3 regions of the Paenibacillus sp. 01T47 genome follow, and region 2 is predicted to be linked to each of the others. Evidence: a T-box and tRNA genes for the amino acid it is inferred to sense, from the RefSeq annotation. Region 2 holds a T-box; the other regions hold tRNA genes.

Region 1 (2,262 bases), on a different contig from region 2:
TATTCAGACACATTCCTATTAAAACTTACGCTTATCAGCTCCGATGTATACCTTAATCCATTCGCCTATCCTTAAAGTAAAAAATATTTCGAGGATTTCCCATTTGAAGACTAGCCCATCTCTTTTTTGACGATGATTAAAATAATGAAAGAAGGAATATAATCTGGAGGATAGATTTTGTGGATACTACAACAGAATTGCTAATAAAAAGAGCATATGCCAATCCCCGTTTAAGACAAAACATTATGAACAAGAGTATGATTTGTTTGTATTGTGATTACTCTGGTTTCGTTGCGCAAAATAATCATGGAGCAGCTTGTTGCTTTGTCTTCAATAGAACAATACGCGTTACCGCCAAAAAAATTATGATGGAACATATTGAAGGTTCCAATTACGGTGAATTGCTTGCTGTTCGTTACAGTCTTGAAATACTTGCAAGTGCGCTGACGGAGTATGAGCCGAAATTCGCTATTATCTATACTGATTGCAGTCAAATCGCAAACATTTTATCAAAAGATTATTTTTCTCATTCACATCATAAAGATGCTAGAGATGAAATATTGGCAGCTCTACATCATTTAAATAATATGTATCCCAGCGTTCACATACAAATAAAATACATAAGCAAGCACAAGAAAAACAATACCCTCCATAGGTTAGCCCATAATGCTGCGAGACAAGCTGCTATAAATTAATTACTGCCAGCCTCTAATTTACTTAACAGCTTTAGAAATTAACATATAAAATTAAATTGCTAGATATTAAGTACCTAACGATAAAAAAACCTCCTTTGTTTAGAACTGACAAGTCAGATTCTATAAAGGAGGTTCTTTTATCGTTCGTACATCTTATGTACTTCGTGAAAACCATTGACTCGTCAATGTCTTCGAGGTATGCCGAGGACGGGAATCGAACCCGTACGATGGTCACCCATCGCAGGATTTTAAGTCCTGTGCGTCTGCCAGTTCCGCCACCCCGGCATGTTGTAAAGGTTTTGCTTATGGTGGGCCCTGAGGGACTCGAACCCCCGACCAATCGGTTATGAGCCGACCGCTCTAACCAACTGAGCTAAGGGCCCTCGAAAAACGTATATTTCAACGTATTCATCGAAAGGTTGGTTGCGGGGGCAGGATTTGAACCTGCGGCCTTCGGGTTATGAGCCCGACGAGCTACCGGGCTGCTCCACCCCGCGACGTATATCCATTTGAGCAAAGCCAGTTGAATTGGCGACATAAAATAATATACTATATAGGTGTGTTTTAAGTCAAGCAAAATATTCTAATTTATTTTCTTTTTATTTTTTATGGTATAAACCTCACGCCGTATCGCCCTTTTCGGGATCGAAATACCTCTACCTCATGCGGAGTTTCATAGCCATACATCCAACCGTCATTCTCCATTCTCCTAACCAAACAACCCGCTTGAAATTTGGTTTCATATAGGCGAACCCAATATACCCATCTCATGTCATCCCTCCACTATCTTATTGGAGAAGCTGATGCTTATCACTCCAATAAAGGCTGTATACATTAGAATACCCCAAAATTGGGATCATACATGCAAATGGGGTATACTCAAAATAGGTCATTTCGAAGGAGCTGAAGACCATGTTATATGGAATTGTTGTTTTCCCCGAAAAGCATGTACAGGACTTCGCTAATAGCTGGCGAAGACGCCATGATCCGCATTACACAGCTGTACCTGCTCATTTGACAGTACGATACGCAGAAGATTGGTCAGACGATGAATTGCAGCTAGCAGTCGCTCATTTAGAGCAAACCACATCTAAGCTGCCTGCTTTCTCTATCCATTTGAACCGTGTATCTACTTTTTTCCCTGTAAGTCATGTGCTCTATTTAGCGCTTGAAGACACCGTTTCCATGCAGAAGCTCCAGGAGAGCGTGTGCAGCGGTCCGCTGGCCATTGTCGAGCCCAAATATGTTTACACGCCACATGTCACGATAGGGCAAGAAATCTCAGCTGATGAGCTGCATGATTTATTCGGAAATCTGCGCATGCAGTCCATTGATCTTACTTCGAGAATTGATCGCATACATCTGATGTATCAGACCGAGAACGGCTCTTGGACCGCTTACCAGTCCTTTCTATTACGAGGTTAGACAAAATATTAAGGAAAAAGCCCGCAAACGACGCAGAGGTCGATTACGGGCTTCTTTCTTATTTCAAATTATCTAGGCATCGGCATAATTTCGACTCCGCCGCCGTTGCCTTCTCCAGTTGGATTGTTTTTAATTTTTTCCA
Region 2 (2,262 bases):
TTCGGTCGTGATGAATTTAGGCGCTGCTTTAGCTTCAGGTTTCAGCATTCCCATTACAGAGAAGATATCCTTGGGCTGGCAAGGTATGCTGGCCTGCTGGGCACTGCTCGCTCTAATTGCTACGATTGCATGGGTACCGCAGCTTCGTTCGTTTGCGAAGAAGGACAACAACAAAGCAGCGACGAATGGCGAGAAGAACGGAGGTCTGCTGCGCTCTGGCTTAGCTTGGAAAGTCGCATTATTTATGGGGCTTCAATCATTTTGTTTCTATGTCAACATATCATGGCTGCCTGAAATTTTGTCTGACCGCGGCATGAGTCACGTTGATGCGGGATGGATGCTGTCACTGCTGCAATTTGTCAGCTTGCCCGCGACTTTTATTATCCCTGTCATTGCGGGAAAGCAGGCAAGCCAAAGGCTGCTTGTTATTCTTACAACGATCTTGCTGCTCCTAGGATACTTAGGGCTCCTTAGCGGGAATGTGGATCTTATTCCGATTTGTATGATCTTACTCGGAATAGCCGGCGGTTCCGGCTTTAGTCTCGCAGTTATGTTTTTTGTATTGCGGACAAGCAGCACAAGGCAGTCGGCTCAGTTGTCGGGGATGGCACAGTCACTTGGTTATCTGCTTGCCGCTGCCGGACCGCTGTTGTTTGGACTCATTCATGATTTGACGAATAATTGGACTGTCTCATTAGTGATGCTAGTAGCCGTTGCCGTTATTTTTGGATATATAGGCTTCGGAGCTGGAGCGAATAAAACCATATCAGGAGCACAAGAAAAATAAATGTGTTGTGCAAATTGATTAGTGTACGCTTGAAGTTCAAGTTCGTTCTCTTGACACCGAACCGTGTGATCTTTATAATCGAAACTAACGATTTTATGCATATGGAGCGTTGAAGAGGAACAGTAATTTCGTTTGTCAGGCCTAGAGAGCCGGTGATTTATGGTGGAAGCCGGACCTGCAGCGAAATGAAGCTCGCCTTGGAGCTGTGCGATTAACGAAAGCGATGTTTACGAAACATCGTTTACGCGAAAATCACCGTTTGGCCCGCGATAAGGGCGACAAGTGAGCGATCGGCAAAGCATGTCTTTCGCTAACTAGGGTGGTACCACGGGAGAACAACCTCTCGTCCCTAGCGATAATTCGCTAGGGGCGAGAGGTTTTATGTTTTTTTGTACAATTATGCATTCAGCATTTATTTGAGAGAGGATATGAGCACATGAGTCAAGAACAGCAATTTCACGGCTATAACCCGCTTGTTGTGGAGCCGAAATGGCAGCAATTTTGGGATAAAAACAAAACGTTTCAAACGACAGAGGATGCTGAAAAACCAAAATTTTACGCATTAGATATGTTTCCATATCCATCTGGAGCTGGCTTGCATGTAGGACATCCCGAAGGTTATACAGCGACGGATATCGTGTCTCGCTACAAAAGAATGAAAGGTTATAATGTCCTTCATCCGATGGGCTGGGACGCGTTCGGATTGCCTGCTGAGCAGCATGCGCTTGATACAGGAAAGCATCCGCGCGATATTACGTTTGTAAACATCGATAATTTCCGCAGACAAATAAAATCACTTGGCTTCTCATACGATTGGGATCGCGAGATTAGTACAACCGATCCTGAATATTATAAATGGACGCAATGGATTTTTATCCAATTGTACAACAGAGGACTCGCTTATGTTGCTGAAGTATCAGTTAACTGGTGTGAAGCTCTTGGAACGGTGCTTGCAAATGAAGAGGTTATTAACGGCCTAAGCGAGCGGGGCAATCATCCCGTTGTTCGCAAGCCTATGCGTCAGTGGATTTTGAAAATTACAGAATACGCAGATCGTTTGTTGGATGATTTGGAAGAACTGGACTGGACAGAAAGCATTAAGGATATGCAGCGCAACTGGATTGGAAAATCCAAAGGAGCTGAGGTTACCTTTGAGATTGACGGTCATGATTCCGCATTGGTCGTATTTACGACTCGTCCAGATACATTGTTTGGCGCGACTTATTGCGTACTCGCTCCTGAGCATGAGCTTGTTGCAAAAATCGTAACGGCAGAGCAAAAAGAAGCAGTTGAAGCTTATCAACTGGCAGCATCGCGCAAGAGTGATTTGGAGCGTACTGATTTGGCGAAAGACAAGTCAGGCGTGTTCACAGGAGCTTATGCCATTAATCCCGTTAATGGCGTGAAAACACAAATCTGGATCGCAGATTATGTTCTTGCTGGTTATGGAACGGGTGCTATTATGGCTGTTCCAG
Region 3 (2,262 bases), on a different contig from region 2:
GAATTGTTCTGTATGGCCCGTTGGTCAAGTGGTTAAGACACCTCCCTTTCACGGAGGTAACAGGGGTTCGAGTCCCCTACGGGTCACCAATTATTCACACAAAAAAATGTACTAGCTCTTCGGAGCTCGTTTACAATTACAGCGAGAGCCATTAGCTCAGTTGGTAGAGCACCTGACTTTTAATCAGGGTGTCGAAGGTTCGAGTCCTTCATGGCTCACCATTTTCTTGATTAAGAAGATGCGAGCGATGAACGTTCGACTTATAAATGTGCGGTAGTGGTGGAACGGCAGACACGCTATCTTGAGGGGGTAGTGTCCCATGGACGTGCAGGTTCAAATCCTGTCTACCGCACCATAACTTACTCTTTGCCGATGTATATAGGTGAACTTAGAAGGTGTCATTTTGCATGCACTTTTCTGATAGATGATGCCACTTTATATTCAGATCATAAATCTGACTAGAGAGTGGTTTTTTCGTTATAAGTTGCTCGAGCCGTGAAAACAGATGCATCATTAGAGATGAGGAGCTGTAAACATGAAAATAAACTTAAACTTTACGAACAAGGGACAAGCAGCGATTAGCAAATTTAACAACGAGGAATTGCTTGAGATTTTCGCACGGTACAGCAATACCTTAATGAAAAAATACTCAATCGAAGTAACTGTACCAGCAGAAGGCAATGAAGCGATTATCGAAAGAGGCAAATTATCGGTATTTGTAGACAAAATCGAATGTGACGTTGAAACCTTCTTCAAAGAATTGGGAAGAGACGTTAAGGTGCCACTTAAGAAAAGACTTACGCCTGAAGACAAGTTAGACAATGTATTTAAGGCTGAAACGATTGAATCGTAAGGCTAAAATTATATTTAAAAAACTTGAGAAAAAATGCTTGAACTTCTGATGATAAGCTGATATAATCATTTTTGTTGTCTCAAGCATATTTGTTCTCTTAGTTCCAGACGGCCCGTTGGTCAAGTGGTTAAGACACCTCCCTTTCACGGAGGTAACAGGGGTTCGAGTCCCCTACGGGTCACCATTAATCCTCAAAGTGTACCAGCTCTATGGAGCTCGTTGCAATCACACGAGAGCCATTAGCTCAGTTGGTAGAGCACCTGACTTTTAATCAGGGTGTCGAAGGTTCGAGTCCTTCATGGCTCACCATTTTCTTTGATAAGAAGATGTGAGTGAAGGATCGTACAATTTACAATGTGCGGTAGTGGTGGAACGGCAGACACGCTATCTTGAGGGGGTAGTGTCCAATGGACGTGCAGGTTCAAATCCTGTCTACCGCACCAAAGTATATAAATCGTACGGCTCTAGAGATAGAGCCGTTTTTTTTMTGTGTTCTAACAAAAAAAGAAGCACTACTTATCGTCATATTTAAAAAGTGGGAATACTAGAGGTTGGAATGGTTGATTATATATTTAGACCGTTATATATTTATCGAAGTGGGGGTGTTCACATGCCGGGGGTTCATAGTAATTTAAAAGAAATCATGAGAGCTAAAGATCCAAACCTATCGATTAGGCAGCTTGCCAAAGATATTGACTATCATTTTGATTCTGTTCGGAAGATGTATAAGGATGAGATGGTTCAGTATCCGCGGGATCTGTTATGGAGGTTATGCAAATATTTTGATGTAAGTCCTGGACAGTTTATTGTAGTCGTTCATGACGATAAAGATATAGATCCGGATAAATAAAAGGGAACCCTGTACATTTTGTATAGGGTTCCCTTTACTATTTATATGATAATTATGCGGAAGCGACTACTTCTTCGGCTTGTGCTTGCGAGATTTTAACTAACATCGCACCAGGATCGGACAAAACTTCGATGCCTTCATGGAAGGAGAGATCAGACACTAGTAAATGATCTCCTATTTTAAGGCCGCTAATATCTACCTCGAATGCGCTGAGCAGATTGTCTGGCATGCAGCGAACCTCTACTTCGTACATCTCAACTTGAAGCATTCCGCCTTCTTTGACACCTGCTGGTTCTCCGGAGAAATGAATCGTTACTTTCGAATCTAAACTCACATTCATATTCAATTGATAGAAATCAACGTGAACAATTTTATTGCTCAGCGGATCTCTTTGTATATTTTGAATTAATACTGGCTTATTCCCTTTTTCCGGAATAGCTGCATTTAAAATAGCGCGCGGGTTGTGCTTTATGACTGATAATATTTCTTTCTCAGCGACGATAACAGAAATGCTGCCGACATCCTTGCCGTATACAATAGCTGGTACCTGTCCTTGCTT

Evidence for each region. A T-box is a leader RNA that pairs with one kind of tRNA and senses whether it is charged. The one in region 2 lies ahead of leuS (leucine--tRNA ligase), so its partner is inferred to be a tRNA-Leu.
Region 1: it has a tRNA-Leu gene. The T-box ahead of leuS (leucine--tRNA ligase) is inferred to sense a tRNA for this amino acid. The anticodon was not compared.
Region 3: it has a tRNA-Leu gene. The T-box ahead of leuS (leucine--tRNA ligase) is inferred to sense a tRNA for this amino acid. The anticodon was not compared.

Annotation. Positions count from the first base shown of each region.
Region 1 covers NZ_JBFTPA010000009.1:245,235-247,496, reverse strand. Annotated here, with positions in the region: gene AC1DOV_RS19645 (RNase H family protein) at 180-695, shown strand; tRNA gene AC1DOV_RS19640 (tRNA-Leu) at 895-980, opposite strand; tRNA gene AC1DOV_RS19635 (tRNA-Ile) at 1,002-1,078, opposite strand; tRNA gene AC1DOV_RS19630 (tRNA-Met) at 1,116-1,192, opposite strand; gene AC1DOV_RS19625 (hypothetical protein) at 1,302-1,466, opposite strand; gene AC1DOV_RS19620 (2'-5' RNA ligase family protein) at 1,608-2,120, shown strand; gene AC1DOV_RS19615 (ABC transporter substrate-binding protein) at 2,189-2,262, opposite strand, start outside.
Region 2 covers NZ_JBFTPA010000018.1:72,689-74,950, forward strand. Annotated here, with positions in the region: gene AC1DOV_RS26990 (CynX/NimT family MFS transporter) at 1-787, shown strand, start outside; T-box leader at 888-1,141, shown strand; gene leuS (leucine--tRNA ligase) at 1,224-2,262, shown strand, end outside.
Region 3 covers NZ_JBFTPA010000011.1:86,941-89,202, reverse strand. Annotated here, with positions in the region: tRNA gene AC1DOV_RS20960 (tRNA-Glu) at 15-89, shown strand; tRNA gene AC1DOV_RS20955 (tRNA-Lys) at 146-221, shown strand; tRNA gene AC1DOV_RS20950 (tRNA-Leu) at 271-355, shown strand; gene AC1DOV_RS20945 (hypothetical protein) at 536-853, shown strand; tRNA gene AC1DOV_RS20940 (tRNA-Glu) at 963-1,037, shown strand; tRNA gene AC1DOV_RS20935 (tRNA-Lys) at 1,087-1,162, shown strand; tRNA gene AC1DOV_RS20930 (tRNA-Leu) at 1,212-1,296, shown strand; gene AC1DOV_RS20925 (helix-turn-helix domain-containing protein) at 1,464-1,703, shown strand; gene AC1DOV_RS20920 (50S ribosomal protein L25) at 1,756-2,262, opposite strand, start outside.